3 regions of the Kerstersia gyiorum genome follow, and region 1 is predicted to be linked to each of the others. Evidence: predicted binding sites of a transcription regulator. Region 1 holds the regulator's gene; each other region holds the start of a gene.
What was found. Region 1 encodes LexA, which represses DNA repair genes until DNA is damaged. Its sites were predicted from a motif close to ACTGTATNNNNATACAGT; they were not measured.
Positions count from the first base shown of each region.

Region 2: the regulator LexA is predicted to act here: its motif matches at 2,673-2,690, upstream of imuA (translesion DNA synthesis-associated protein ImuA).
Region 3: the regulator LexA is predicted to act here: its motif matches at 8,617-8,634, upstream of recA (recombinase RecA).

Region 1 covers NZ_CP169556.1:1,426,983-1,437,081, forward strand. Annotated here, with positions in the region: gene clpX (ATP-dependent Clp protease ATP-binding subunit ClpX) at 76-1,359, shown strand; gene ACEW7X_RS06290 (hypothetical protein) at 1,404-1,535, shown strand; gene lon (endopeptidase La) at 1,538-3,979, shown strand; gene ACEW7X_RS06300 (class I SAM-dependent methyltransferase) at 4,232-4,996, opposite strand; gene ACEW7X_RS06305 (benzoate/H(+) symporter BenE family transporter) at 5,173-6,345, shown strand; gene lexA (transcriptional repressor LexA) at 6,465-7,112, opposite strand; gene ACEW7X_RS06315 (class I SAM-dependent methyltransferase) at 7,310-8,110, opposite strand; gene ACEW7X_RS06320 (TonB-dependent receptor domain-containing protein) at 8,107-10,099, opposite strand, start outside.
Region 2 covers NZ_CP169556.1:1,647,766-1,657,864, reverse strand. Annotated here, with positions in the region: gene ACEW7X_RS07370 (error-prone DNA polymerase) at 1-411, opposite strand, end outside; gene ACEW7X_RS07365 (Y-family DNA polymerase) at 408-1,919, opposite strand; gene imuA (translesion DNA synthesis-associated protein ImuA) at 1,852-2,553, opposite strand; gene ACEW7X_RS07355 (copper resistance CopC family protein) at 2,806-3,186, shown strand; gene copD (copper homeostasis membrane protein CopD) at 3,199-4,080, shown strand; gene ACEW7X_RS07345 (NADPH-dependent FMN reductase) at 4,272-4,820, opposite strand; gene ACEW7X_RS07340 (pyridoxamine 5'-phosphate oxidase family protein) at 5,169-5,564, shown strand; gene ACEW7X_RS07335 (ParD-like family protein) at 5,680-5,940, opposite strand; gene ACEW7X_RS07330 (LysR substrate-binding domain-containing protein) at 5,987-6,925, opposite strand; gene ACEW7X_RS07325 (tartrate dehydrogenase) at 7,024-8,106, shown strand; gene ACEW7X_RS07320 (2,3-butanediol dehydrogenase) at 8,161-9,213, opposite strand; gene ACEW7X_RS07315 (MFS transporter) at 9,210-10,099, opposite strand, start outside.
Region 3 covers NZ_CP169556.1:2,425,951-2,436,049, forward strand. Annotated here, with positions in the region: gene ACEW7X_RS10690 (hypothetical protein) at 1-884, shown strand, start outside; gene ACEW7X_RS10695 (MarR family winged helix-turn-helix transcriptional regulator) at 913-1,455, opposite strand; gene ACEW7X_RS10700 (EamA family transporter) at 1,518-2,390, shown strand; gene metE (5-methyltetrahydropteroyltriglutamate--homocysteine S-methyltransferase) at 2,788-5,085, opposite strand; gene ACEW7X_RS10710 (LysR family transcriptional regulator) at 5,497-6,411, shown strand; gene recX (recombination regulator RecX) at 6,490-7,356, opposite strand; gene recA (recombinase RecA) at 7,362-8,435, opposite strand; gene ACEW7X_RS10725 (IclR family transcriptional regulator) at 9,311-10,057, shown strand.

The DNA of each region.
Region 1 (10,099 bases):
CGAAGGCTCCCCCCGAGTGGTGTCGGAGAACGTCTGGCCATCGGGCCGGAGTTCTTCACTACCGATACAGAGTCCATGACTGATAAAAAAGACCTGCTTGATGCGCGCGCTCCGCGTTGCTCGTTCTGCAACAAGAGCCAGCATGAAGTCAAGAAGCTGATCAAGGGTGAGGGTTCGGTTTACATCTGCAACGAATGTATAGACCTTTCGCGTGACATCATCCGCGAGGAGTTGCAGCAGGAAGCCCGCCAGAATCAGCGCGATGAATTGCCGACGCCAGCGGAAATCAAGACATTCATGGACCAATATGTCATTGGCCAGGATGCGCCCAAGCGCATGCTGGCAGTGGCGGTCTATAACCACTACAAGCGCATTCGTCACCGCGACCATCTTGAAGATGGCGGCGTGGAACTGGCGAAGAGCAATATTTTGCTGATCGGCCCGACCGGCTCGGGCAAGACCTTGCTGGCGCAGACGCTGGCACGTCAGCTCAATGTGCCGTTCGTGATGGCGGATGCCACCACGCTGACGGAAGCCGGCTATGTCGGGGAAGATGTCGAAAACATCATCCAGAAGCTGCTGCAGAGCTGCGACTACGATGTCGAAAAGGCGCAGCGTGCGATCGTCTATATCGACGAAATCGACAAGATTTCGCGCAAGGCCGATAACCCATCCATTACCCGCGACGTGTCGGGCGAAGGGGTGCAGCAGGCCTTGCTGAAATTGATCGAAGGCACCGTGGCTTCCGTGCCGCCGCAAGGTGGACGCAAGCATCCCAACCAGGATTTCGTGCAGGTCGACACCACCAATATCCTGTTCATCGTCGGCGGTGCCTTCGATGGCCTGGAAAAGGTGATCCGCAATCGCACCGAGAAGTCGGGCATCGGCTTCTCGGCGGACGTCAAACAGAAGTCCGAGCGTTCGGTGGGCGAAGTGTTCACTGAGGTGGAACCGGAAGACCTCGTCAAGTTCGGCCTGATTCCTGAATTGGTCGGCCGCCTGCCGGTGGTTGCCACGCTGCAGGAACTGGACGAAACGGCGCTGGTACGCATTCTGACCGAGCCGCGCAATGCCATCGTGAAACAGTTCCAGAAGCTCTTCGAGATGGAAGAGGTCGAGCTGGAGCTTTCCCCTGAGGCCGTGCATGCGGTGGCGCGCAAGGCGCTCAAGCGCAAGACGGGTGCTCGTGGCCTGCGCTCCATCCTGGAATCGGCATTGCTGGACACCATGTACCAGCTGCCCAGCGACCCCAGCATTCACAAGGTTTTCGTGGATGCCGACGTCATCGAAAAAGGGGCCGAGCCCCGTTTCTTCCGCGAGGAAGGAAATCTGCGCCGTTCGGTTGGAAACGCCGCCTGAGAGTGTCGATAGGGCATGAAAACCCTCTACTTCGGAGGGTTTTCATGAAAATTCAGGCCACCGGGCTTGTATTTTCCGATATCGTCTCCATCTCTGACTCATCACAGGAAGCAGGCGGCAGCGCGCCGTCGTCCCATACGCTTCCCGAACTACAGTTTCTCTCCGAGGAAGCCTAATCATGTCAGTCAGCCGGGCCTTGCCTTCAGAACCCGTTGAATTGCCGCTGCTGCCTCTGCGCGACGTCGTGGTTTTCCCACACATGGTCATTCCATTGTTTGTGGGGCGCCCGCGCTCGATACAGGCGTTGGAAGCGGCAATGGAATCCGGAAAGAGCATCATGCTGGTGGCGCAGAAATCTGCCAGCAAGGATGACCCTACGCCGGAAGATGTCTATGAAATCGGATGTATTGCGAGCATTCTGCAGATGCTGAAGCTGCCGGACGGCACCGTCAAGGTGCTGGTGGAAGGCACGCAGCGCGCTCGCATCGCCCAGATCACTGATGGTGAAGCCCACTTCACCTGCTCGGTCACGCCCATTGAGCCGGACACCCAGGCCAATGCGGAAACCGAAGCGCTGCGGCGTGCCGTTGTCAGCCAGTTCGAGCAGTACGTCAAGCTCAACAAGAAAATTCCGCCGGAAATCCTGACCTCGCTGTCGGGGATCGACGAAGCGGGTCGGCTGGCGGATACCATTGCCGCCCACCTGCCGCTCAAGCTTGAGGAAAAGCAGCGCATGCTGGAGGTGTTCGGCACCACCGAGCGCCTGGAAACCCTGCTGAGCCAGCTGGAAACGGAAATCGACATTCTCCAGGTGGAGAAGCGTATCCGTGGCCGGGTCAAGAAGCAGATGGAAAAGAGCCAGCGCGACTACTATCTGAATGAGCAGGTCAAGGCCATTCAGAAGGAGCTGGGCGAGGGCGAGGAAGGCGCTGATCTCGAAGAACTCGAGAAAAAGATCGCCGCCGCGCAAATGCCCAAGGAAGCGCGCAAGAAAGCCGATGCCGAGCTCAAGAAACTCAAACTGATGTCGCCCATGTCGGCAGAAGCCACGGTGGTGCGCACCTATATCGACACGCTGATCGGCTTGCCGTGGCGCAAGAAGAGCCGCGTCAACAACTCGCTGGACAACGCCGAGCGCGTGCTCGACGGCGACCACTACGGCCTGGAGAAGGTCAAGGAACGCATCCTGGAGCACCTGGCGGTGCAACAGCGCGTGGACAAGGTCAAGGCGCCCATCCTGTGCCTGGTCGGTCCTCCCGGGGTGGGTAAAACGTCGTTGGGCCAGTCCATTGCCAAGGCAACGAACCGCAAGTTCGTGCGCATGGCCCTGGGTGGCGTGCGCGACGAGGCCGAGATTCGGGGCCACCGCCGTACCTACATCGGCTCCATGCCTGGCAAGATCCTGCAGAACATGGGCAAGGTCGGCGTGCGCAATCCACTGTTCCTGCTCGACGAAATCGACAAGCTCGGCATGGATTTCCGTGGCGACCCTGCGTCGGCCCTGCTGGAAGTGCTGGACCCGGAACAGAACCATACCTTCCAGGACCACTACGTTGAGGTCGACTTCGATTTGTCGGATGTGATGTTCGTTGCCACCAGCAACACGCTGAACATACCGCCTGCGCTGCTGGACCGCATGGAAGTGATCCGCCTCTCTGGCTATACCGAAGAGGAAAAGATCCGTATCGCCCGCGAGCATCTGCTGCCCAAGCTGATGAAGAACAATGGCGTGCGCGATGGCGAATTGCAGGTCGAGGATGATGCGCTGCGCGACATCGTGCGCTATTACACGCGTGAAGCCGGTGTTCGGTCACTCGAGCGCGAAGTCGGCAAGATCTGCCGCAAGGTGATCCGCCAGCTGATCAAGCGAGTCGAAGACAAGGCTCCGGATGCACCCAAGGTTGTTGTGGTCGATAGTTCGAATCTGGCCGATTACCTGGGCGTGCGCCGTTACAGCTTTGGCGTCGCGGAAAAGGAAAACCAGATCGGTCAGGTGACCGGGCTGGCCTGGACGGAAGTGGGGGGCGACCTGCTCACCATCGAAGTTGCCGACATGCCGGGCAAGGGCGTCATCCAGCGCACGGGTTCGCTGGGCGATGTGATGAAGGAGTCGGTGGAGGCTGCCCGTAGCGTGGTACGTTCGCGCGCTCGCCGCCTGGGCTTTGCCGATACCGTGTTCGAGAAGCGTGACATGCACGTGCACGTTCCTGAAGGCGCCACGCCCAAGGATGGCCCGTCTGCAGGTATCGCCATCACCACGGCTATCGTGTCGGCCTTGTCGCACATTCCGGTGCGTGCCGATGTGGCCATGACGGGTGAAATCACTCTGCGTGGCGAAGTCCTGGCAATCGGCGGTCTGAAGGAAAAACTGCTGGCAGCCCATCGCGGCGGAATCAAGAAAGTCTTGATTCCCGAGGAAAACGTGAAGGATCTCACCGAGATTCCGGACAACGTGAAGAACCAGCTGGAGATTGTTCCGGTGCGTTGGATCGACGCGGTGCTGGAACATGCGCTCGAGCGCTTGCCGACACCTCTGCCCGAGGAAGAAGCCAAGCCGGAAGAGCCGGTGGTGGCCTCCGGTTCCAAACCGGGTGAACCTGGTGCGGTATTGAAGCACTGATGCAGGAAGGCAGGCGCATCACGCGCCTGACCGACAACCCCTGGATGCCTTGGCGGCGCCCAGGGGTTTTTTATTGCTGCACCGTCTTCGGGCAGGCTACCTGGCGATTGTCGATCAGGCAGGGATCAGGCCGGCAGCAGGGAATTTGTCGACGATGCGCGCTTGCCGCAGGCTATTGTTGTTGTAGGCAACCCTTGTTGCCTGTCCTTGGCGCTAACGGTGGCCATGCCGTAGCACAGTGGCTTTGGCGCCTCAGTGTTTGATTGCCTCGAAGGTAATGATGACATCGGCGTCCGTGGGCCAGCGGCCGTGTGCATAGCCGCCTGAGACCGTGATGTCGCTGAAGCCGGCTGCCCGCAGCGCAGCCAGCATTTCGCGTACGCCCCACCAGCGCAGGCTGAAGGATTCCAGCTCGGTGGCCTGCAGCACGCCATCGTCCCAAGCTTCGTAGCGCAGCAGGTCTATGGAAACCTGGTTGATATGATCGGTGCTGAGACGGTCGCAGGTCAGTGTGAGCTGTTGCCTGGGCGCTGGTTGCCAGGCCCGCAACGAATGGCCACCGGCCTGGATGGCATGAGCCGGATCCAAGTCGAGAATCAGGCGTCCCCGGGTTTGAAGGTGCTGGAAGCAGCGCGCCAGCACGGCAGAGGCTGCGTCGTAATCGGTGATGAGCTGGAATGAACCGGCTGGGATGACGATGGCTGCGAAGGATTGCTCGTACTGGAAGTGTTCGAAGGTCTGGCAGCTGACCGGGGCCGCCAGGCCGCGCAGCGCACATTCCGATTGGCACAGGGCCAGCATCTCTGCGGATGCGTCGAAGCCGTGCACATCCAGCCCGGCTTGCAATAGCGGAATGAGGATGCGGCCATTGCCGGCAGCAGGTTCGAGGATGGGGCCGGGGCAATGTTGCAGGCGTTCCAGGTAGAACTCGACATCGCCGAAAGAATGGCCGATGGGTTTGTCCAGGTGGTAAACCTGCGAGGCCAGGCGGCCATAGCGGTTATTTTGTTCAGGCATGGATGAATGTGGCTTGCACGTTGATGGCGTTGAGAAGACGGAATATATCAGCTTGATGCCAGCGATGTTGCGCCAGCCCGGCGCTGCAGCAATGCGAAAAGCAGGGTTATGCAGGAAAGCCATGGCAATGTCTGGCAATATCGGCGGATTTCTGTCTTCATTGCCGGGGAGGTTTCATGGGTGTGCGCGCAGGGTCGGTATCCGCGTGGGTGGCGGGTTTTCTGGCGGTACTGATTTCATATGCAGGGCCGTTGCTGATTTTCATACAGGCCGCGCATGTCGGGAATATCCCGCCGGATATGCTGGCATCCTGGATATGGGCCATTTCGATAGGCGCCGGTGTCAGTGGCTTGCTGTTGAGCTGGTGGCTGAAGATTCCGGTGATCACGGCATGGTCGGCGCCAGGCACGGCTTTGCTGATTACCCTGTTTCCCGAGATATCCATGGCCCAGGTTGTCGGCGCATATATTCTGGCCGCGTTGCTGGTGCTGCTGGTCGGCGTGACGGGGTACTTCGACAAATTGGTACGCGCCATTCCCCGAGGCATTGCCGCTGGCATGATGGCAGGGATCCTGTTTCAGTTCGGTACCCAGGCATTTGCTGCTGCGGGCAGAATGCCAGCGCTGGTGTTTGCCATGCTGGGAGCCTATTTCGTCTGTCGTCGACTGTGCCCGCGCTACACGGTGGTGGCTGTTGCCTTGACAGGCTTCGCCATGGCGCTGGTGCAGCAGCTGACTGATTTCTCAGGCCTGGCGCTGTCCTGGACCCAGCCGATTTTCGTGATGCCGCAGTTTGACTGGGTGTCGTTTTTCAGCCTGGCCTTGCCGCTGACGATCGTAAGCCTGACGGGCCAGTTTCTGCCAGGCATGGCGGTGATGCAGCTGTCGGGCTATCAGATGCCCGCGCGGCCAGTCATTATGGTGACAGGCCTGGCATCGTTTGCGACGGCTTTCTTTGGCGGCGTGACGATCGTCCTGTCGGCCATCACCGCTGCGCTGTGTACCGGCAAGGACGCCCATCCGGAGAAGGACAAGCGTTATATCGCCGGGATTGCCAATGGCGTCTTCTACCTGGTCGGCGGAACCTTCGCTGGCACAATCGTTCTGCTGTTCAAGGCGGTTCCGGCCGAGTTGGTCGCCATTCTGGCCGGCTTGGCGCTGATTGGCGCCATTGTTTCCAATATGACCCTGGTGGTGGAGGATGCTGCCCACCGTGAAGCCTCAACCATTACTTTCCTGGCGACAGCCTCGGGCATGGCGCTATGGGGTTTCGGCTCGGCTTTCTGGGGGATCGTGATCGGTATGCTGGCCCATGGCCTCATGAGCTGGCGCAAGCATGCGAACGCGTGAAGAGGCAACGGCGGCGCCAGGTCTTTGCCGGGCAGATGCCGCCTCCTGCTGAAGCCTGGCGGTTGAACGGCATGGCTTCAGTGCCAGGGTATTCGTGCCAGGGTGTCAGCGCGACAGGGTCAGTGCAGCGCCTGGGCGCGGATCAGGCCGATGGCGATGCCTTCCAGGGCGAAGTGCTGGCCAGGCTTGATTTCGATGACCGGGTAATCCGGATTTTCCGGCAGCAGGCGCAAGCCCTGGCGATCCTGGCTGAGCCGCTTGACGGTGACTTCATCGTCGATACGCGCGACGACGATTTGCCCGTTGCGGGCTTCGCTGGCCTTGCGTACGGCCAACAGGTCGCCTTCCAGGATACCGGCATCGCGCATGCTCATGCCGCGCACCTTGAGGAAATAATCCGGCCGCGCGCTGAACAGCGCGGTATCCACGCGTACCTCACGCTCAATGTGTTCCGCCGCCAGGATAGGGCTGCCGGCGGCGACCCGGCCAACCAGCGGTACCAGCGCGGATTCGAAATCCGTATGCTGCGCCTGCAGGGCGGGCGATTCTTCGGCCTGCGACAGGCGGATGCCGCGCGAGGTGCCAGGCGTCAGGATGATGGCCCCTTTGCGGGCCAGTGCTTTCAGGTGGTCTTCCGCGGCATTGGGCGAGCGGAATCCTAGTGCCTGCGCAATTTCGGCGCGCGTGGGCGGGAAGCCCGTGCCTTCCAGCGACTGGCGGATGAAATCGAGGATCTGTTGCTGGCGCGCGGTGAGCTTGATGGTCATGATTTTGGCTGTATGGACATACAGGGCCAATTTTGTCGGACTTGCGTCCGGAAATCAAGCATTGGTGAGGCTTTGCGGCCTTTTTTTGGTGTTTTGAAGCGTTTTCCCGGGTTTTCCCGGCGGCATGCGGTTTTGTCGATGCGGTGGGCTGGCCTGCCAGCTTGCCGGAAAGGCCAGCCCACCGCCGGTCAAGCGGCTCAGCGCATGTCCGGCTCAGCCAGGATGAGGTAGTCATGGCCGTGCCGCAGTCCTTGTTCTTGCGAGCATAGCGCATGCGCCCTGGCGCGCAGATCCTGCACATGCTCCATCAGCGACAGCGCCAGCTGGCGGTCCCGCAGACGCCCCAGGCGCTGGGTGCACATATCGAGCTGGCTGTCGATGAAGCGGGGGCCGTAGCGTATCGGATAGCGCCGCACATCCAGCGTACGGAAGCCCGAACTGCGCAATTGGCGCAAGACCCATTCCAGCGGATATTCCCGATAGGGGGTTTCTCCGGCAAGCAACAGGCAGGCATCGCGCAGACGGCCGATTGCAGTGACGATGGCGCCTGCCGGGTCATCGGGGAAACGGCTGACATAGGGTTCCAGGCCAATGACATAAAGCCGCCGCCTGACTAGCGGGCGCAGTCTTGCGAAGAGCCTGTCTTGCCAATAGGGGGCAAATCCTTCTATCGCGCCCAGCAGATAGTCGGCCAAGACGGTGTCATAGCGCTCTCCATGCAGCAGCTCGGCGTCCATCCAGTTGCCCAAAACCAGGCGGTCCTGGGCGCGCAGCCGGTCCCCGGCATGCTGGCGTACCGTTTCCAGCATGGCCGGAGAGCCGGTCACCGCGGTCCAGGCCTCGGTTTCCTGGCCCAATAGCCAGGATAGCGAAGCGCGGCCGGTCCCTGCATCGAGGAAGTGGCCCCAGGGTTGTCCTGCCTGCAACTGCGCGACTTCCTCGTAGAGCGAGGCGCTGCCCGCTCCGGCAGGGGCGGGCGTGGCGGATGCCTGGCTCAAAATTCGACCCCGACCCCGGCTATGACGCTGCGGCCTTGAATCGGCGCGGCGCGTGAGATGAACGAGACATGGTTGTAGGCGACCCGGTCCAGCAGGTTGTTGCCCTGCAGGTAGAGCCGGTAGCGCGCACCGTCGAGCTTGCCGCTGTATGACAGGCCGGCGTTGACCATGTTGTACCCCGGCGTATCTTCCTCATAGCTGGCGATCTTGTTCTGGCTGAAGACCCGGTAGTATTCAAGGAAGCCATGCCATTGCTGCCAGGCGGTGTTGGCCCGCAGCCCCAGCCGGGCAGCGGGGATACGCGGCAGGTTGGCGTGCGGGTCGCGCAGTTTGCCGCGAACGTAGTCGCCAAAGATCGTGGTGCTGAAGGCCTTGCTGTATTGATAGGTGGCTTCAGCTTCCAGACCGGTGAAGCTGGCATCGCGCTGGGTATATTCGATCAGGCGGAAGTCTTCGAACTGATCCAGGGTTTCGGCATAGATGTAACCATCGACCCGGCTATGATAGGCGTTCAGCGCAAAGCTCAGGTCGCCTTCGTCCTTGCGCAAGCCCAGTTCCACGGTATTGGCGGTTTCCCGGCCGAGATCGGTATTGCCGCGCTCATAGGTGTTGGTGGCCAGGTGCACGCCCTTGGCGTAGGTTTCCTGTGCGTTGGCCAGGCGCTGCGAGCGCGAGAACGAGACAGTGGCGGCGTAGCCGGGGGTGAAGTCCCAGATGGCTGCGGCCGACAGCGAGTTCGCATGCCCGCTCTTGCGCGGCTGGGTGCCGGCGGTGGGGGTCATGCGCTGCCATTCCTGGCGGGCACCCACTTCGAAGCGCCAGTCTTCATGGCGATATTCTTCCAGTAGGAACAGGCCGGTGCTGCTGGTGCGGGTACGCGGTACGAAGCTTTCCAGGCCGCTGGATTCGAAATGCGATCTGGCGGTCTGCAGGCCGACAACACCATGCCAGCGGCCCAGGGGTTGATGCTGCAATTCGAGTCGCAGGTCGCGCCCGTGGTTGGTGAAGGTTGTCGCAACCTCACCCGCATCGCGTTCATCATGGCGATAGTCGGTGTGACTGGCTCTCAGGCGCAAGCGGTCGAAGCCAGGCAGCGGGTCCCTTAATTCGCCGCGCAGGTCGACACGTTCGCTGCGCAGGTGCGCAGTGGCGGAATGGCCGCCTTCGCCGTGGTCGTGCGAGTGCTCATGATCGTGATCGTTGTCGTGGCTGTGGCTGCCGCAATGCAGGGTGGAACCGTGAGGATGGCAGCTTTCGTACTCGTGGCTGTGCCCGGGCAGGCCGTAGTCATCTTCGCGGTAGGAATAGGCCAGGCCCAGATAGCCGCGGTCACCGATGAATGAGAACCCCAGGCTGCCTTGCGTACTGTCGGTGTTGGAATCGGCCACTTTGCTGAAATCCTGGCCGGGTACCCGGTAGTCGTCCGAGCGCAGACGAGAGCCTTCCACATGCAGGGCCACATTGCCTTCACCTGCCGTGACGGCAAAGGCGCCGGCACGCTCGTTCGAGCCGGTCGCACCGCGTAGCTGCAACTGGCCGCTCAGGCCGTTGTCGGGAATGCGGGTAGGGATCTTGTCGTCCACGACATTGACAACGCCGCCGATGGCGCTGCCGCCGTAGAGCAGGGCGGCTGGGCCGCGCAGGACTTCCACGCGCCGCGCCAGCAGCGGGTCTACCGTAACAATATGGTCGGGCGACACCGATGAGGCATCGAAGATGTCCGCGCCGTCCGACAGCACTTTGACGCGTGGCGCGGTTTGCCCGCGTATCACCGGCCGGGTGGCGCCGTTGCCGAAGCTGTCTGAATTGATGCCGGGCAGATGGTCCAGGGTCAGGCCCAGCGTGCCGCGGCGGTGCCAGGCCAGGTCTTCGTCCTGCAGGACGGTGCTGGTCTGGGCCAGATTGCCCTGTTCGCGTTGCAGGGCATCGGTGGTAATGACGACGGGGGCGAGTTGGGTGACATCTGCGGTTGCAGCTTGCGCATGCAGG
Region 2 (10,099 bases), 220 kb from region 1:
CGCTACAGCCAGCACTGCTGGTTCATCCGGGTCCAGGTCCGAATCATAGAGCCTGTAGCTGCCCTTGGCGCCACGCTGCCGCGCCAGGGTAATCAGTTCGCACAGGTTGCCATAGCCTGCCAGGGACTCAGCCAGGGCAACGAACGCCAGCCGGCGCGTGCCATCGGCCCGGCTCAGCACAAAGGACGCCCCCACCAGCAGCGGCAGGCCCTGCCGCCCGGCTTCGACATGTGCCTTCACGATACCCGCCACGGAGCACTCATCCGTCAGCGCCAGCCCGGCGTACCCCAGTTCCGCCGCCCGCGCCACCAGTTCCTCCGGGTGCGAGGCGCCGCGCAGGAAGCTGTAATTGCTCAGGCAGCACAATTCCGCGTAGGCAGGCAAGGCGGATAAGCCAGCGGCGTCGCTCATGCGTAGACGCCGTGCAGGAACCAGGCCATGTCCATGCCGGGCAGGCCCGCCTGCCGTTGCCGGTATACCCAGTAGCGCACGCCGCTGGCTTCATGCTCGGCAATGAAATAATCCCGAGCCACACCGCCATCCCACCAGCCGTCCTCGATACGTTCCGGCCCCGCCAGCAGGCGCAGCACGGCGCCGGCATGAACGGGCTGCTCGCCCGCCATGGGTAGCAATTGTGCGGTTTCCAGCAGCCAGAAAGGCCGCTGCGCACGGTCCGGCAACATTGCCGCCCCGGCCGCCAGCCCGCCATCCGCCCCTGAACCCGCTGGCGGCCCGCCCACCTGCCCCTGGCAGGGCAGCCAGCGGCAGGCCCGCTCCGGACGGTGATCCGCCACCGGGCTGGCCCGCAGGATATTTCCGGCCCCCAGACGGGCCGCCAGCACGTCCTGTAGCGCCGCCGCATCTCCTGCCGCGCCTGGCTCCGCCAGCAGATTGCCGGTCCCGCCCGGACGCGCCTGACAGGCCAGCACCTCCAGCGTCACCGCATTGACCGGCGCAGCCAGCTGGCTGCGTGCCAGGCGCTCGGCCAGCAGACGCAGCAGGTGTTCGGGCTCCCAGGCCGGCTGCGCCAGTTTCAGGTCGAAATGCGTGCGCGGGCCGGCCTGCTGGCGTCTTTCATGATGCAGGCTCCAGCGCAATTCCGTTACTGCCTGCTGGCGCACATCCAGCCAGGCCTGCAATTGCACCAGCAACCGCCGGGCCAGCCAGCACAAGGCATCATGCCGCTCCACCGCGAACAGGCTGAGGACCTGGCTGCGGAAATGTTCCGGCGGCCGGACCCACTCATGCCATTCCCCCTGCACGCCATAGGCCTGGTCCAGCTGCGCCAGCAAGGTATCGGCCTGACGCTGGCGCAGGCCATCGCGCGGCAGGCGGCGCACCGCCCCTAGCGTCCGGCAACCCAGGCTTTCCAGCCAGGACAGATGGGGGCCGGCGCCATCGAGCAAGGCCAGCGGCAAGCCATCCAGGCCCATGGCCAAGCGGGATGGCCGCAGGATACGGCGCCTGGCTGCCTGCCCGGCCCGCGCCAGCAGCCAGGCGCCGCTGGCACTGGGCGCAAGTGCCAGGCGCACGGCAACGCCCAATTGCCGCAGACTGTCACGCACCTGGGCGTACAGGCGCCGCAATCCGCCGAACAAGGCCAGGCTGGCCGAAATATCCAGCACCAGCGCATCGTCGCGCTTCCAGGCCAGCATGGGCGTGTACGGCAGCAAGGCCAGTTCCAGTTCCTCGCGCAACTGCTTTTCGCTGGCCAGGTCGCGATTCATGAAACAGGCCTCGGGGGCCAGCGCTCGCGCGCCCGCCTGGCGCATGCCCGGGCGCACGCCAGCCTGCCAGGCCTGCCCGCCACAGGCCCACACCTTGCCCTGATGCAGCACTATCAGCTGCGGATCAGACATGCTGTGGCGATAGGCATCCAGTCCGGGACGGACCAGATGCACGCCTAGCCAGACCTGCATGGGATTCTTTCTCCAACAATGATGCCAATGGCATGCCCGCCTGGCCTGCCATTGGCAGCCTGACCGCCTGTGAGGCCCACCCGCCGCGCCGCTTGAGTATGCTGACCTGAAAGCTGCCGCCCTGCAGGGGCATCAAGGCCAGGCGCAAGGCAGCCGGCGACGGCTGGCAGGCCATGGACTGCGGCCGCAGCATGAAAAACAGCGAATGGCAGCCTTGCGCCGCCAGGTGCAGGCGATGCAGTTGGCGGTATTCGGCGGCCCCTTGCCACAACAGCAGCGCATCCAGCGCACTGCTGCGCAGGATCTGTTCCGCCGCCCACAGGGCATCGCCGTCCTGGCTGGCCTTGACCCACATCAGGCGCGCGATGTCTCCACCGCCCTGCTCCCAGGCGGCGGCCTGGGGTATATGCGGCGGGCGCACCAGCGCCACCGGCCGTTCTCCCGGCAGCAAGGCGGGCTGCAGCAATTGCCATTCCCCGCATCCCGTGTGCGGCAACAGGATTTCCACCAGGGCGCCACGCGGCCAGCCGCCTCCCGGCAACTGCGCCGAGAGTTCCGGCCAGCCGGTTGCCACGCAGGCTGGCTCGCGCGCCAACCCCTGTCCACCACGCCACACATCAGGATGCGGCAGCATGGCAGGCGGCAGGGGTTCTTGTCCGGCACCGGAAACAAGGGGGTACACCGAAACGGAATCAGGGCACGGCGATGACATGATGGATGGCAGGAATATCTGAATGGCTGACGCTCTATTTTACTGTATAAATAAACAGTATTTTATCCTGCGTCAGTCGTTCCGTTCAGATCGGCATGCCAAGGCCGCAATCCATGTGCGAGACTGAGATGTATTACTATCGGGTTTTCCGCAATACAAAGATCCGCCCTCATCATGTCCAAATCCCGCAGCCGCCTGGCCGCAGCCATGCTGGCCACCAGCCTGCTGGCCGGTGTTCATGGCCTCGCCCAGGCCCACTCGCACGCCATCGAACAGACCCCCGCCCCCGGCAGTACCGTCAGCAATACGCCTGCCGCCGTTGCCATCGTCTTCGACGGCCGTGTCGAACTGCCTTTCAGCACCATCACCGTCACCGGCCCGGACGGCCAGTCCCTGGAAACCGGGAAGCTGTCCTATGCCTCCGATGACCGCAAAAGCCTGACTCTCCCCCTGCCCACGACACTGGCCCCCGGCCGCTATCAGGTCGAATGGAACGTCACGTCTGCCGATTCGCACAAGGTTTCGGGACAATACGACTTCACGCTGCAGCCCTGAGCGCGCCTCGTCGTGCTGGAACTGTTACCCATCCTGCTGCGCCAGCTGCATGTCGCAGGCCTGCTGCTGTGCTGCGGCACAGGTATCTATCTCGGCTTCCTGACAGCGCCCTCGCTGGCGCTTGAACTATCACGCCCGGCGCGCCGCGTCTATGCGGCCTGTACGCTCCTGGCCTGTGCCGGGACCCTGCTCATGATTCCCCTGCAGGCCGGACGCATGGCCGGCAGCATGGCAGACATTCTGTCGCCAGATACCTGGCAAGCCGTCCTGCTGGCCACGCGCTACGGAGAGGCCTGGCAATGGCAGTTTTTCCTGCTGCCCGTCCTGTTGCTGGCCTGGCTGTATCGCAGGCAAGACCGGCAGCATCATCGCGCCATGGCCCTGGCCAGCGGCGCCATGCTGGCAGCACTGGCCGCCACCGGCCATGCCGCTGCCATGGACGGTGCCCTGGGCTGGCTGCATCGCGGCAACCAGACGCTGCATCTCTGGGCCATTGCCTACTGGGCCGGCGGCCTGCCCTGGGTTCTGGTGCAGTTGCGCCGCCTGGCGCATCATCCCGATGGCGCCATCATCCAGACCCTGGTGCGCTACTCCCGCCTGGGGCACTGGGCCGTGGCCATTGCCATCCTGAGCGGCCTGGGCAATCTCTTCCTCATCCTGGGGCCATGGCCCTGGAATTGGGCGACACTCTATATGCGCCTGATGGAAACCAAGTTCCTGGCCGTGGCTGCCATGGTGGCGCTGGCGCTGTTCAACCGCTATGTCCTCGTGCCGCGCATGCGCAACCAGCCGCAGGCCTTGCAGGCCATAGCGAAGAATACGCGTTTTGAAGTCATTTTTGCCGCCGGCATCGTCATCCTGATCGGTGTGATCAGCTCCCTGTCCCCGACCTGAAGGCATGCACCGGCAGCCTCCTGCTGCCGACAACGCTGGCCCCATTCGGGACAGCCCGGATATGCCGGATAGCCCGGATGCGGCTCGCCAGCACAGCCATGCGGCACGAACGCCGGCAAGCCTGGCCTGCCGGCGGAATGGCTGCGGGCCAACCGGGCAAGCCAGGGTGGCCTGCCCAGGGGCGTTCGGATTTACTGGTTCTTCCTGACCCAGGCAGCGTAGCGATTGACCCAATTCTGCAGGAAATCCTTGCTGCCCGCGCCGATGCCGCCATCGGCATCGAAGAAGCCTTCCTTCGCATGCAGGAAGGCCTCAGGCTGCTGCAGAGTAGGCATATCCAGGAACACCAGCACATTGCGCAGATGCTGCTGGGCCAGTGCGGTGCCGATGGCGCCGATGGAAATGCCGATCACGCCGGCAGGCTTGCCAGCCCAGGCATTCGTGCCATAAGGACGCGACCCCTGGTCCAGTGCATTTTTCAGCACCCCAGGAATGGAACGGTTGTATTCCGGCGTAACGAACAGCACGCCCTGGGCCGACTGTATCTTTTCCTTGAATTTCAAGACCACTTCCGGCGTGTTGGCGTCGTCATCCTGGTTGTAGAGCGGCAGATTGCCGATTTCCACCTGTTCGAAAACCAGGTCCGGCGGTGCCAGGCGCGCCAGCGCGTTGGCCAGTTGCCGGTTGAACGAATCCTTGCGCAAACTACCCACGACAACAGCAATGCGGAATTGACTCATGATGCCCATCCTGTAGTGAGGAAACGTGGTGAGGAACTGAGTTTTCATTCCAGCACGAAGCCTCATGACACACAAGGGGGATGGCAGATCCATATCAAACCCCTGGCATTTTTGTCTTGGGGCCGCCCCAAGACAAAAATGCCCTCCGGGGGTACAGCAAGCCGAAGGCGCAGCGTGGAAGCGCTTGCGCCATCCCCGAGCCGCCCCGCCGCGCATGCCATACACGGGACAGCAGAAAATATACAATATATATATAATTCAATAACAAATTATATATTCTCTATCGGCAGCACCACCTGAGCTGCCCGCGTCCCCGTTTTCCCTACGTTTCAAACAGGAGTCCCATCCATGCAAGTCCTCAATGACGCCATGAAAGCCATGCTGGCCAAACAGCTTCCGATCCAGTCCACCGTCAGCAAGGATGGCCTGCCGGATATCGGCCCCAAGCGTTCACTGCGTGCCTATGACGACCAGACCTTGATCTACAACGAAAATACCGGCGGCCAGACGCTGCGCAATATCCTCGACGGCTCGAAAATGGCCATTGCCGTCATCGACCGCGAAGCCCTGGACGGCTACCGCTTCGTTGGCACGCCGGAAGTCTTCAGCGAAGGCCAGCCTTTCGACGACGCCGTGGCATTCGCCAGCCAGAACGGCATGAAGACGCCCAAATTCGCCGTCCTGGTCCATCTCGACGCCATCTACACGCTGCGCTCCGGCCCGGACGCCGGCAAGGCGCTGTAAAACAACGCGGCCACAATGACAAATGGCTATCGGCTGCCCCTCAACCGATAGCCATCCTGGCAACACGCCCAGGCAATCCGCCTGCCTGGCGCCTGTTGTCTGAACCCGCTGCCGCTCAGGCGACCTGACGCTTATCAGGCTCCCGTCCGGCCTGTTGTTCATCCAGCGCTGCCACCATCTCGTGCAGGTCGCCGGACACCCGCTCGGCCTCCAGCAGCAGGCGCGACAGTTCCGCGTAATTCAAATGCGGATACAGCTCCGCCAGCATCCCCACCCGCATCCAGTATTCGGCCTGCTGATTGATGGAGCGGCTGAATGCGCTGCTGGCGGTACGCAGCTGCTCATGCAGGGAATCGGAAATCTTGACCAGGCCCATGCCCGCCTCCGGAAATTAAATCATTCGATAACAGATCATAGATGATTTAACCAGCGGGCCTGTCTTCTGGCCTGTTCATGGCCTGTACGTCCCGGCCCCGCAAATACGCTTGCAGGAACTCCACGCAAACCCGCAGGCGTGCTGACGTTTCCAGCCGCGACGGATACACCGCCCACACAGCGGCCTGCTGGCGATACTCCGGCAACACCTGAACCAGCTGCCCCGCCTGCAGCAAAGGCCCTGCGTCCCAAGCCGACCGCAACGCGATGCCACAGCCATCCAGCGCCCACTGCATCACGATCTCGCCATTGTTGGACGATAGCGGCCCGCGCACCTTGATCGACTGCGTCTCGCGCCCGTTATCCAGGCGCCACACCCCGAACGGATGATCTCGCTCCTTGATCACCAGGCAATCATGCGCCGCCAGATCCGCCAGCGTCCGCGGCACGCCCCGGCGTGCCAGGTAGGCCGGCGCAGCACACAGCACCCGATGATTGTCTGCCAGGTGCCGTGCGATCAGATGCGGTGCAATCTCGTCGCCCACGCGGATATCCAGGTCGAACCCTTCCGAGGCAATATCCACCAGCCGGTCGAACACCTCGAAGCGCACCTGCAAAGCCGGATAGCGCGCCAGCAAGGCGGACAGGGCCGGCGCGACCACCCGCCGGCCGAAACCGAAACTGCTGCAGATGCGCAATGAACCTCGCGGCGTCTGCCGCGTCACGCCGATTTCCTCGACCAGATGGTCCATATCATTGAGGATGCGCAGCGCCCAGTGGTAGACCCGCTCGCCCTCCCCCGTCACCACAATACGCCGGGTCGTGCGATGGAACAGGCGTGTGCCCAACCGCGCTTCCAGCACCTGCACCCGCTTGGTCACATAGGAACGCGACACGCCCAGCTCTTGCGCTGCGCTGGTGAAGCTCGCCTTGCGCACAATGGCGCAAAACACCCGCAAATCTTCGGGGCTGGGATCATTGTTCATGATTCATGCACAAGGTTTTCTCTTTCGGTGGGATTATCCGAAGCCAAAGCGCTTGTAGCATACCTGGCATCCCTCGCAAAACAGGAAGGAGACACCCCATGGAACCCACTCATAAAATCGCCGTGCTGGCTGGCGACGGCATTGGCAAGGAAGTGATGCCCGAAGGCCTGCGCGTCCTGGAAGCTGCCGCCCGCCGCCATGGCCTGACCCTGCAGTTCGATCATTTCGAATGGGCCAGCTGCGACTACTACGAACGCACCGGCGCCATGATGCCCGACGACTGGAAAAGCCAGCTGCAGGGCTATGACGCCATCTACTTCGGCGCCGTCGGCTGGCCCGAGCGTGTGCCCGACCACGTTTCCCTCTGGGGTTCGCTGCTGAAGTTCCGGCGTGAATTCGACCAGTACATCAACCTGCGGCCGGTACGCCTGTTCGAAGGCGTGCCGTGCCCGCTGGCAGGCCGCCAGGCCGGAGACATCGACTTCTTCGTCGTGCGCGAAAACACGGAAGGCGAATACACCAATCTGGGCGGCCGTCTGTTCGAAGGGACGGACCGCGAACTGGTTATCCAGGAATCGGTCTTCACCCGCAAGGGCACCGACCGCGTCCTGCGCTACGCCTTCGAGCTGGCACGTTCGCGCGCCCGGCGCAGCCTGACCGTCGCCACCAAAAGCAATGGTATCGCCATCAGCATGCCTTGGTGGGACAGCCGCGCCGAAGCCATCGGCACGGAATATCCGGATATCGCCGTGGACAAGCAACACATCGACATCCTTTGCGCCCGCTTCGTCCTGCAGCCGCAGCGCTTCGATGTCGTGGTGGCATCAAACCTGTTCGGCGATATCCTCTCCGACCTCGGCCCGGCCTGCACCGGCACGATCGGCCTGGCGCCGTCCGCCAACCTGAATCCGGAGCGTGCTTTTCCCTCGCTGTTCGAACCGGTGCACGGATCTGCCCCGGACATCTACGGCCTGGGCATTGCCAACCCCATTGCCATGATCTGGTCGGGAGCGCTCATGCTGCAATTCCTGGGCCACCAGGCAGCACATGACGACATCCTGGCCGCCATCGAAGACTGCTTGCGCGCCGGCCCGCGCACGCGCGACCTGGGCGGCCAGGCCAATACCGCCGAAGTCGGCCAGGCTATTGCCGCACGGGTGCTTGACCGAACGCCCCGCTAGCCGCCACACCACGCGCCGTGCGGCCCGGAAAGCACCAGGCCACACGACACAGCTTCAACCACAAGGCCGCACCAGAATCTTGATCTCGTCGCGGCTTTGCAACTGCGCTTCAAAGCCATCTGTCACGGCATCTTCCAATGCCACAATACGAGTCACGACCTGAGAAAGATCCAGGCGGCCTTCTGCAATCCAGGCCAGCAGGTCCGGATAGACCCCGCGATAGCCAACGCTGCTGGTAATGCTCAACTCCCGGTTGACCAGATCAAAACTGTCCAGCCTCACCTGGGGCACCAGCCCCACCAGCACCATTTCCCCGCCCTTGCACAGCACCTGCAACGCACCGTCGAAGGTCGCCTGGCTGCCTGCCGCCTCGAAACTGACCGGTGCCCCGGCGCCATCGGTGTGCGCCAGCGCCACAGTGAGCACATCGTCATGGCGGGCATCCAGGGTCAGGTCGGCGCCCAACTGCCTTGCCAACGCCAGGCGAGCGGGCACGACATCGACGGCAATGATTTGCCCGGCCCCCTGCAGGCGCGCCATCATCACCAGCAACTGGCCGATGGCACCCAGCCCGAAGATCACGCAGGTATCCCCAGGCCGCAGACGGCTGCGCCTGACGGCATGCAGCGCCACGGCAGCGGGTTCCGCCACTGCGGCCTGCTCGAACGGTACCTCGTTCGGCAACTCATGCGCCATATAGGCTGGCACGACCGCCTGCTGGGCCATGCCGCCATCGCCCATCAATCCTGCAAACCCCATGGACACGCACAGGTTGTAGTCGCCCGCCAGGCAATGCGTGCAATGCCCGCAACGGTACTCCGGCTCTATCGTCACCCGTGCGCCGGGGCGCAGCGTGGTCACGTCGGCCGCGGTTTCCAATACCGTGCCGCAGAACTCGTGGCCGATAATGAGCGGCGCCTGGCGACCGGACAAGGGATGAGGCTGCACCACCGGAATGGAATGCGGGCCGTCGGCGTACTCGTGCAGGTCGCTGCCACAAATACCGCAATAGGCGACTTCGATGCGCACTTCCCCGCGCTGCAATGGCCGCAGCGCCGTTTCCTGCAGGCGCAGGTCACGCGCCCCATGCCAGAACCATGCCTTCATGCCTGCCTCCCTTGGGTCATGTTTCCCGAAACCTGGCGCGCCAGCACCGCCGGTGCCGTTTCACGCAGGCCCAGCGCCAGCAACCCCGCGATCAGCGCGCCTGCCATCGAAATCCACATCACCACCGGCAGGCCGTACAGGTCGGCCGCCCGGCCAGCCGCCACCGGGGCCAGGAACCCGCCTATCAGTTCCCCTATGCCCATGATCAGGCCCAGCGCCGTCGCCATGGCCCCGCGCGGCACTGTCTCTGCCGGAATCGTGGCCATGAACAGCGTGAAGCAACCCAGGCCGGTATAGGTCAGCAACAGCAGCGCGCCCAGCGCCACTGCCGTCGGCGCATACAGGAATGCCAGCGGGCAGCAGGCGGCCACCAGCGAGAAGATGAACAGCGTCGGACGCCGGCCGATACGGTCGGAGATACCCGGCACGGCGAACCCCCAGATCACCCAGGCCAGGCCCAGGCAGCTCATCAATGCACTCATGGTGCCGGGGCTGAACTGCCGCACGTTCACCAGGAAAGTGGGCGCGAAGGAAATGATGTTGATGAACCAGGTCAGGAAAAAGCAGCTGATCAGGATGCAGAGAATGACATTGCGTTCACGCAGCACTCCCCATTGCGGCCCTGCCGGCAGCGCCGCTCGGTCTTGCGCCGCATCTGTCGTGGCGCCCGCCTCGTCTGGCCGGGCCGGGGCCGGCTCCTGCACATAGCGCCAGATGAGCCAGGCCACGATCAGGCCGGGAATGCAGGTCAGGTAGAACGCCGTGCGCCAGCCGAAGTTTTCCGCCAGCGCCACCATGACCGGCGGAGCGATCACCGCGCCCATCAGGCCGGCGGATGAGCCTTGCAGCAAGCCCATATTCAGGCCGCGCCGATGGGGCGAGGACG
Region 3 (10,099 bases), 1.0 Mb from region 1:
TGATCTACAGCGAAACCCATATCCCTGAAAAAACGGGCTTCCGCAAAGGCTATTACCGGCAGATGCACTGGATGGCCAGCGAACTCGACGGCCGCGTCCACTTGCAGCTGGAAGTCCTGACCATCCCTGCCCGCACGCACCAGTTGCATGTCCATATTCTGGTGCGCCTCAGCCAACATGCGCAAATGCGGCTCTATCACCGCCTGGGCACCATCGACCACCAGACCGTGCTGGCGGAACTGGGCAACCTGATTTCCCACTTGCATGGCCTGCTCACGCTCTACCAGCATTCGCCCATGCAGCGCGACTGGATGATCACCACGCCGCGCGGCGTATTCGTCCTGGCACGCGACGTCCACCAGCCCGGCCTGCTGGTGATCAAGACCTGGATCAGCAACCACAGGCTGTACGAAGGCTCGCCCTTGCAACGCGCGGTCAGGCAGGCGCAGGCCGAAGGCGAAGGGCTGATCATCAACCATCCGCCCTTCTACCCTATTCTTTCGCAGGCCCGCCTGCAGGCCAACCTGCCCACCCGGCTGCCCCTGTACCAGCTTTTCAACCAGATACTGCAAAACCAATATCCGCCGCAGGCTCCCATGCCGGAAGCCATGAAATTCAGGGCAAGCCTGAATGCGGCCGAGACCGGCACGGAGACGCCGCTGGCGCCCTGCGAACCCCGCAAGCTGCTGGCGCCCCCCATCGCGGCGCCGCTGCCAGCCGGCCACCCGCCCCGGAAGATCCTCACCAGCGGCCGGCCGGACCTCGGGCTGGATGCCGACTTCCTCAGCAAGTATGCCCGCCTGGCCCAGCTCCGGCCCTCGGACATCTCCCGGCGAGCGACACCGGCAATCTACGAGCACTCGTCCTTGCGGCCGCCACGCTGAACAATGGCGGACCCTGTGGTTGAACTGCCTAAGCCATGCCCGGGCCAGCCTCGCCCTGTCCACCTTCCAGGGCAAGCAGCAGCCTGGCCAGGTTCTCGTCGAGATCAACCAGGACTTCCTCGGGAAGCACCGACAATATCCGCCGTTCGTGCTCGACGAAAACATCCACGGCACGATTGATCAGCGCCACGCCAGGCGGGGTCAGTTGTACCAACATGCTGCGAGCGTCCTCGGCATTGGGCAAGCGCTCAATGAAACCCCGGGCCTCCAGGCGTTTGAGCCTGTGGGTCATCGTGCCGGAAGTCACCATCAGGGAAGAAAACAACTCGGTCGGGCTTAGCCGATAGGGATGGCCGGCGCGCCGCAAGGTTGCCAGCATGTCGAATTCCCATAGCACCAGCCCGAACTCGGCCAGTGCGGCCTCCAGCGGTGGCTCCAGTAGCGCCGCGCAGCGCTTGATGCGTCCAATCGGCCCCATGGGCCATGCATCCAGCTCCGGACGTTCCCGTCGCCATTGCGCAAGAATGGCATCCACCGAGTCTGCAGGCCTGCGAGTATTGGTATCGTCCATTTATCTTGACTTCAAGTTAATTGATGTACACAATCATTTTATCTTGAACTGAAGATAAAATCATGCACATCTCTCCTGCCTCCAGTCAGTGGCGCGATATCCTGCTGACTGCATTGGGCCCCACGATCTGGGGTTCGACCTATATCGTGACGTCTGAAATCCTGCCGCCGGGCCTGCCCTTCACCGCCGCGCTCATCCGCGTACTGCCCGCCGGCATCCTGTTGCTGCTGCTCACACGCTGCCTGCCGGCACGCCAGGATTGGTGGCGCCTCATCGTGCTGAGCGCGCTGAACATCGGCGTATTCCAGGCCTTCCTGTTCGTTGCGGCCTATCGTCTGCCCGGCGGCCTGGCTGCCGTGCTGGGCGCCATCCAGCCTTTGCTGATCATGCTGCTGAGCTGGTCCATTGACGGCCGCGCGCCTTTGCGCAGCACCCTCTGGGCGGCCATTGCCGGCGTGCTGGGCATGGCCATCCTGTTGCTATCGCCACAGACCGTCTTCGAGCCCGTCGGCATTACTGCCGCGCTACTGGGCGCCGCCGCCATGGCCACCGGCGTCTGGCTGACCCACCGCTGGAAACTGCAACTGCCGGTGCTGGCGTTGACCGGCTGGCAACTGCTGATCGGCGGCCTGATGCTGGCCCCTGTCGTCTGGCTATTCGAACCGCCACTGCCTGCGCTGACACTAACGCAATGGTCGGCCTATGCCTATCTCTGCCTGGCGGGCGCAATGCTGGCCTACGCCCTCTGGTTCCGCGGCGTCGCCCGGCTGCCTACCGTGGCCGTGGCATCCCTGGGCCTGCTCAGCCCCCTGACCGCCGTGGTGCTGGGGTGGGTCTTGCTCTCGCAATCCGTGACCGGCCCGGCCCTCTTGGGCCTGGTCATCGTCCTGGCCAGCATCTTTGCCGTCCAATGGACTGCCACCCGCCCACGCTGACACTTCTCCTGACCCGGCAGGCTACGCCTGCGTCTGTGTCAAATACAGGCAAACCGAGACTGCGGCTTTGCCCTCCCTTTCGCAAACACCCCCCAGGATTTTCCTGTGGGGGTCAGGCCCCAGGCTTTACGGACGAGCGATCACCGCCACAGCAGTCAAAGCGTGCAAGGTGTCGTCAGAGCACGCTGTTCAAGACGGGATGGAATTTCACCGGCGAAAAATCTGTCCGACGCCAATCACGCCGATGCCGTGTTGTTGGAGCCGGTGGACCAGCCTCTGGTATGCCAAGGCAACATCGCAACGGCCGGCGCTGGCCTGGCTGCGCTCTATCTGGTGGGCTGGATGGTCGAAAGCCTGAAGCACCCGGCAGCAGCTCGCGCTGCCGCCGGGTCCAGGCTCAGGCTGCCTTGCGCAGTTCGCGCGCAGCTTCCACCATGGCTTCCAATGCCGCCTTGGTTTCCGGCCAAGCGCGCGTCTTCAGGCCGCAGTCCGGGTTCACCCACAGGCGTTCCTTGGGCAGGCGGGCCGCTGCCTTGTTCATCAGTTCCACCATCCATTGCACTTCAGGTACGTTGGGTGAATGGATGTCGTAGACGCCAGGACCGATGTCATTGGGATACTGGAAGGTTTCAAAGGCTTCCAGCAGCTCCATGTTCGAGCGCGAGGTTTCGATGGTAATGACATCGGCATCCATGGCGGCGATGGAGTCGATGATGTCATTGAACTCCGAATAGCACATATGGGTATGGATCTGCGTGTCATCACCCACCCCGGCCACCGACAGGCGGAAGCTGTCCACGGCCCAGTTCAGGTAGGCGGCCCAGTCGGCGCGGCGCAGGGGCAGACCTTCGCGTATGGCCGGTTCGTCGATCTGGATGACACGGATGCCAGCCTGTTCCAGGTCCACGACTTCGTCGCGCAGCGCCAGCGCCAGCTGGCGGCAGGTGTCTTCGCGAGGCTGGTCATCACGCACGAAGGACCATTGCAGGATGGTCACCGGCCCTGTCAGCATGCCCTTGACGGGGCGATCGGTCAGGGACTGGGCGTAGGACGACCAACCAACGGTCATCGGCGCCAGACGGGCAACATCACCGAAGATAATGGGCGGCTTGACGCAGCGGGAACCATAGCTCTGCACCCAGCCATTGCGGGTGAAGGCGAAACCGGCCAGCAATTCGCCGAAGTATTCCACCATGTCGTTGCGCTCGGGCTCGCCATGCACCAGCACGTCCAGGCCAATTTCTTCCTGGAAACGAACCACTTCTTCGATTTCCTTGCGGATGGCGGCTTCATAGGCAGCATCGGTCAGCACGCCAGCTTTCCAGTCGCGCCGCAGCGCGCGGATTTCTGCGGTTTGCGGGAAGGAACCGATCGTCGTTGTCGGGTAGGCCGGCAGCTTGAGCAATGCCTGCTGCGCAGCGATACGTTCGTCGAACGGCGCACGCTCACGCGATACCTCGGCCACTGCAGCCAGGCGGCTCTCCACGGCGAGGTTGTGAATGCGGCGCGAGCTGCGGCGGGCTTCCAGCGCTTGACGCTGGGCGTCCAGCGCCGCCTGCGTGGCAGCATCGGCATTGCCGCCCACCGCTGCGGCCAGCCACTTCAGTTCGTCGAGCTTCTGCACGGCAAAGGACAGCCAGCTCTTCAGTTCTCCATCCAGCTCGGTTTCATGGACCAGGTCGACGGGCACATGCAGCAGCGAGCACGAAGGCGCCAGCCACAGGCGCTCGCCCAGGCGTTCCCTGGCAGGCGCCAGCAGCGCCGCCGCCGCATCCAGATCGGTACGCCAGATATTGCGGCCGTTGATCACACCTGCCGACAGAATCTTGTCCTTGCCCAGCGCCTCCAATACCGCGCCCAGTTGTTCCGGCGCACGCACCAGATCGACATGCAGGCCGGCCACCGGCAGCGCGGCCGCCGTGGCGAGGTTGTCCTGCAATCCGCCGAAATAGGTAGCCAGCAAGACCTTGGGGCCGACATGACCCAGGCGGGCGTAAACCGCCACGAAGGCATCGCGCCAGGCCTGGGGCAGGTCCAGCACCAGGATGGGCTCGTCAATCTGCACCCACTCCACGCCTTGCGTGGCCAGGCGCGCCAGGACATCGGCATACACCGGCAGCAGCGACTGCAACAGTGCCAGCTTGCCTTCATCACCAGCGCCGCCGGCAAAGGCATCGCCCTTGCCCAGCCACAGCCAGGTCAGCGGGCCCGGAATCACCGGCTTGGCTTGATAGCCCAGCGCCTGTGCTTCAGCAACCTGCGCGAACAGGTAGTCGCGGGCAATGCGGAACGTCTGGCCCGGCGTCAGTTCAGGCACGATGTAGTGATAGTTGGTATCGAACCACTTGGTCATTTCGCAGGCGGCGGCGGGCGTGCCGCTCGGCGCGCGGCCCCGGCCCATGCGGAACAGGGTATCCAGATCGACATCGGCGCCGGACGGATGGCCGAAGCGCGCAGGCACTGCGCCCAGCAGCGTGGTCCACTCCAGGATATGGTCGTACCAGGCGAAATCCCCCACCGGCACCTGCGAGACGCCTGCATCGGCCTGCACGCGCCAATGCGCGGCGCGCAGTTGCGCCCCCGTGGCCGCCAGCGCTGCCTGATCCTGCTTGCCCGCCCAATAGGCTTCCACTGCACGTTTGAGTTCCCGTTGAGCACCGATGCGGGGGAAACCCAAATTATGAATTTTCGTCATATATAAATATCCCTGTGCAAATAATTTTCAAGACAAGAACATTTTGCTAGGGATTACCGCAATGACAAAATCAAATATCGCATGCATAAAATGAGTTAAACTCATACTACGCCTCAAACATGAGCGGATCTCATGACAATGCGCCCTTGCCTCAAACTTGGCGCATCGGGGTTCATTTTTCCCCGGCTCCACCCCATATTCTCATTACCAGAAATTATCAAAAGACAGCAGCGACGGCGTTTTCCACCCCCACTGGAATGCCAGTAGGCCCCAAGCCCCGACCAAGATCAACCTGCCCCGGACGTAACGATAGGCGCCGGTCTGGCCGCCAGGCAGGCGACCTGGGAAACGTCTCTTAGGCCCCCCCTTAGACCGGTTTGTGCCTGCCATCGCCCCTGCCCCTGACACACCATGATAGAAATCCGACACCTGGAAACCCTGTGCGCCATCCGCGATGGCGGCAGTCTGCTGGAAGCCGCCGAACGCCTGCACGTCACGCAATCCGCGCTATCGCACCAACTGCGCGAACTGGAAAGCCGGCTCGACGTATCGTTGCTGAACCGTCGCACCCGCCCTGCCCGCCTGACAACAGCCGGCCTGCGCCTGCTGGCCCTGGCCGATGACATTCTGCCCAAGGTGCGTACCGCAGAACGGGAACTGACCAGGCTGGCGGCAGGGCGCACTGGCAGGCTGCACCTGGCCATCGAATGCCATTCCTGCTTCCAGTGGTTGATGCCCGCCATGGACGAATTCCGCGCCAAGTGGCCGGAAGTCGCGCTGGACCTGTCAGCCGCATTTTCCTTTGCACCGCTGCCCGCCCTGCTGCGCGGCGATCTGGACCTAGTCGTGACCTCCGACCCGCAAGCGCTGGATGCCATTTCCTATGTGCCGCTGTTTCGCTACGAGGTGGTGCTGGCCGTATCGCAAAGCAGCCCGCTGGCGGAACTTGACTATATAGAAGCCTCGCACCTGTCCGACCAGACCCTGATCACCTATCCGGTGGAACGCCAGCGTCTGGATGTATTCACCGCCTTCCTTGACCCGCAGGACATCGAACCGGCAGCTATCCGCAAGGCCGAGCTGACCCCCATCATCGCCCAACTGGTGGCCAGCAACCGGGGCGTGGCGGCATTGCCCAACTGGGCGCTCACGGAATATCTCAACCAGGGATGGCTGCACATCGCCAAGCTGGGCCGCCAAGGCGTCTGGTGCACGCTCTATGCCGCCATGCGCACCGAAGACGAGCAGGCGCCCTACATGCAGGAATTCCTGAAAATCGCCCGGACCGTCTGCTTCAAGACGCTGTCGGGCATACACGAAGCATGAACTTGCGCGGGCAGCGGCGCCCCCCAGCAGTTGCCATGACGACTGCCCTGTCTGTGTGCCGGGCACTCGCCTGAAGCATCAATCCAGCAGGAAATCCTCAAGGCCCTCAGGCCCCGAATGGCCACGCAAAGCGGCCTTGAGCACCTTGCCCACCACATTGCCGCCAAAGCCCCGGGCAGCCAGGAAACGTGCCTGACGTGCATACTCCTGGGGCGTGTCGGGCAGGGCCTTGCCTTCGAAACGCTTGCGCCATACCTGGACGGCGCGCTCCAGTTCGGTCGCACGCAGGTCTTCGGACAAGGTTTCCAGCAATTCGTCGGCAACCCCCTGGCGGCGCAAGTCGCCGATGATGCGGCGCTCGCCCTGGCGGGCGCTGCGCTGGTTCAGCATGCTGCGCGCATAACGTTCATCCGACAGCCAGCCTTCCCTTTGCAGGTCATCCAGCAAGGCGGTCAGGGTTTCAGGGTCTGGCGCATGCGGCGCCAGCCGGCCGCTCAATTCCTTGCGACTATATTCCCGCCGTGACAGCAGGCCAACCGCCCTGGCCTTGAGTGTCGGTCCGCGCCGTTCGGCGGGCGCCTGTTCAGGGTCGGACGACAGGTAGCCGCCGGCACGGCGCTGACACCCCGGGCCGGAGCGGGCAGATGCCGAACGGCTGGTCCTGGACAATGGCGGCGCGAAGCCGTCATCCATACCAGATGCTTCAGATGCATCCCCTGCACCGGTGGTGCCGACGGCGCCATCAGCCGCATCGGAGGAGCCCCAGGTGCTTGCGCCAGCGCCGGATTCGAACTCGAAATCCTCGTCCTCATCCGGCGGCACGTAGGCATCGCCGAGCGTGGCCCGTGCGGGCTTGCGTGCCGTCGCGGACGTATCGTCAAACGGACGTTGCCCTGGCGGCCTCCCGCCCAGGCGGTTGCCGCCCTTGCGCCAGTCCGAACTCACGGCGCTCAGCCGGCGAAGTCGCCTTCGGGTGCGCTGTTGCTGCCTGCGGTGCTCGGGGCGCGCAGCGAAATACCCAGGCTTTCACGCACCCGGTTTTCGATCTCGATGGCTGTTTCGGGGTGTTCTTTCAGGTATTCACGGACATTGTCCTTGCCCTGGCCGATGCGTGTGCCGCTATAGCTGTACCAGGCGCCGGATTTCTCAACGATACCGGCTTGCACGCCGAGGTCGATGATTTCACCTTCGCGCGAAATACCCGAACCATACATGATGTCGAACTCGGCCTGCTTGAACGGCGGCGACACCTTGTTCTTGACGACCTTGACGCGGGTTTCATTGCCGACGACCTCATCGCCACGCTTGATCGAACCGATGCGGCGAATGTCCAGGCGCACGGACGAATAGAACTTCAACGCATTGCCGCCAGTGGTGGTTTCGGGATTGCCGAACATCACGCCGATCTTCATGCGGATCTGGTTGATGAAGATCACCATGCAATTGGTGCGCTTGATGGTGGCGGTGAGCTTGCGCAGCGCCTGGCTCATCAGGCGGGCTTGCAGGCCCGGCAGGGAGTCGCCCATATCGCCTTCGATTTCAGCCTTGGGCACCAGTGCCGCAACCGAGTCGATGACGATCAGGTCGACCGAGCCCGAACGCACCAGTGCATCGGTGATTTCCAGCGCCTGCTCACCGGTATCCGGCTGAGAAATCAGCAAGTCGGCAAGATTTACGCCCAGTTTGGAGGCATATTGCACGTCCAGCGCGTGTTCCGCGTCGATAAAGGCGCAGGTGCCGCCGATCTTCTGCATTTCAGCGATGACCTGCAAGGTCAGCGTGGTCTTGCCGGACGATTCCGGGCCGTAGATTTCCACCACACGGCCACGCGGCAGGCCACCGACGCCCAGGGCGATATCCAGCCCCAGCGAACCCGTGGACACCACCTGGATGTCATGTTCGACTTCGTTGTCGCCATAACGCATGACGGAACCCTTGCCGAACTGCTTCTCGATCTGCGACAGCGCGGCGGACAGCGCCTTGGCCTTTTCCGATGCGGCGGCCTTGCTGAGTTTGTCGTCCATGTATGAATCCTTAAGCTGAATAGATGCCCGGAAGCGGCCCGGAGCTGCTGAATTGCCTTGCGGAGCCGGCCCCGGAAACACTCCCGTCAGGGGCATTCCGGTAACACGGCCACCCGGCAGCCGGGTGGCTTTCATGCTCCGCCGGCATCCAGGTACCGTCGGCATTATGGCATCAGATTATACTGTACAAAAAACCAGCATGACAAATCCGCCACACCGATCAAGGCTTCCCCGGCCATGTCCACGCCGGTTGCTGACCTTTCCTGACAGTCCCGGCCGGCATCCCGGCCATCCCCTTACACTGCCGTCGCCCGTCCCAGGTGATTGAAAACCGGTGAAATCAGCGCAGTGAATTATTCAGGACTCTGTCAGACCAGAGCGACTAGACTGGCTTCCATGATGGCGGACACCGGTTCCCCCGCATGAACGGATCAGCCCCCCTGAACCTCATGTCCGGTACCGCTTCATCGCTGGCGCCGTGCCCCCGCGAGCAATTCGCACGACGCCGAGCGTTCCCCAACGGCCTGGTCCTTGACCAGGCCGTTTTTTTGTCGCCGGGCCGCCCCAAGACAAAAATGCCCCCTTGGGGGGCAGCAAGCCGAAGGCGCAGCGTGGGGGTCTTTTTTATTTCTCTGATTCCTTGTTTCAGCCCTTCGCGCAGCGCCGAGCCACCAATCGCGGGGACGACGCTGCATGCCCCCGTTTGCCTGGCACGGAAAAACTGTCTGCCCAAGGCCTGCAAAGTGAAGAACCCAACAAGCAGTTGCAAGAAAACATTCGGGGTTTTCCCTTTTGATTCTCAAAATATGGGAATAATTTCGAAGAAAAAAGCCACAAATTGATAATCTTTGTGCCATCAACCAGCTTGGAACTCGATGGTGACAACAGATCAATCCGTCGGGGCGGGCGCTGATCGTGTGCTGTATGTCCTGGCCACGCTAGCACGGCACGACGCCCCCCTCAGTATTGCCGCCCTGGCCGAACAGACCGGTCTGGCTCAAAGTACGCTTTACCGGCAAATCGCCCTGCTCAAGCGCTGGGGATTTGTCGCAGAACATGAAGGCGAATACGGGCCTGGACCGCTGAGCGTGCAGCTCGCCTGGGGATTCGACCAATCTTCCTACCTGATCCAAGAAGCGCAGCTCGATATGGAAGCCCTGGCTGCGGCATCAGGCGAGACCGTCGGGCTGCTGGTCACGGTGAAGGACCAGGCCGTGTGCCTGGATATGGTCGAAAGCCAGCACCCGCTGCGCTGCTCCTTCACGAAAGGACGCGGCCTGCCGCTGACGCGCGGCGCATCTGCCAAATCCCTGCTGGCCTTTATGTCGACAGCGCGCCAGCAGGCGGCACTGGCCTATCTGGCCCGCGAACCGGGTGTCGACACTACACGCCTGGCCAGTGAACTGAATGCCATCCGTGCGCAAGGATATGCGGTCACCGATAGCGAGGTCGATTCCGGCGTCTGGGGTGTGGGCGTACCCATTTTCCAGCGGCCGACACAGGCCGTCGCGTCGATCACCTTGATGGCGCCGTCCACACGTGCCTCCAAACGCCCCCAGGCCCTGATCGAGATGACCTTAGCCGCCGCCAGGCGCATTTCCGCCCGCCTGCAACAACGCTGACACCCTTGCCCGCACGCATCCTTTCCCCTGGCCCTAAAAATT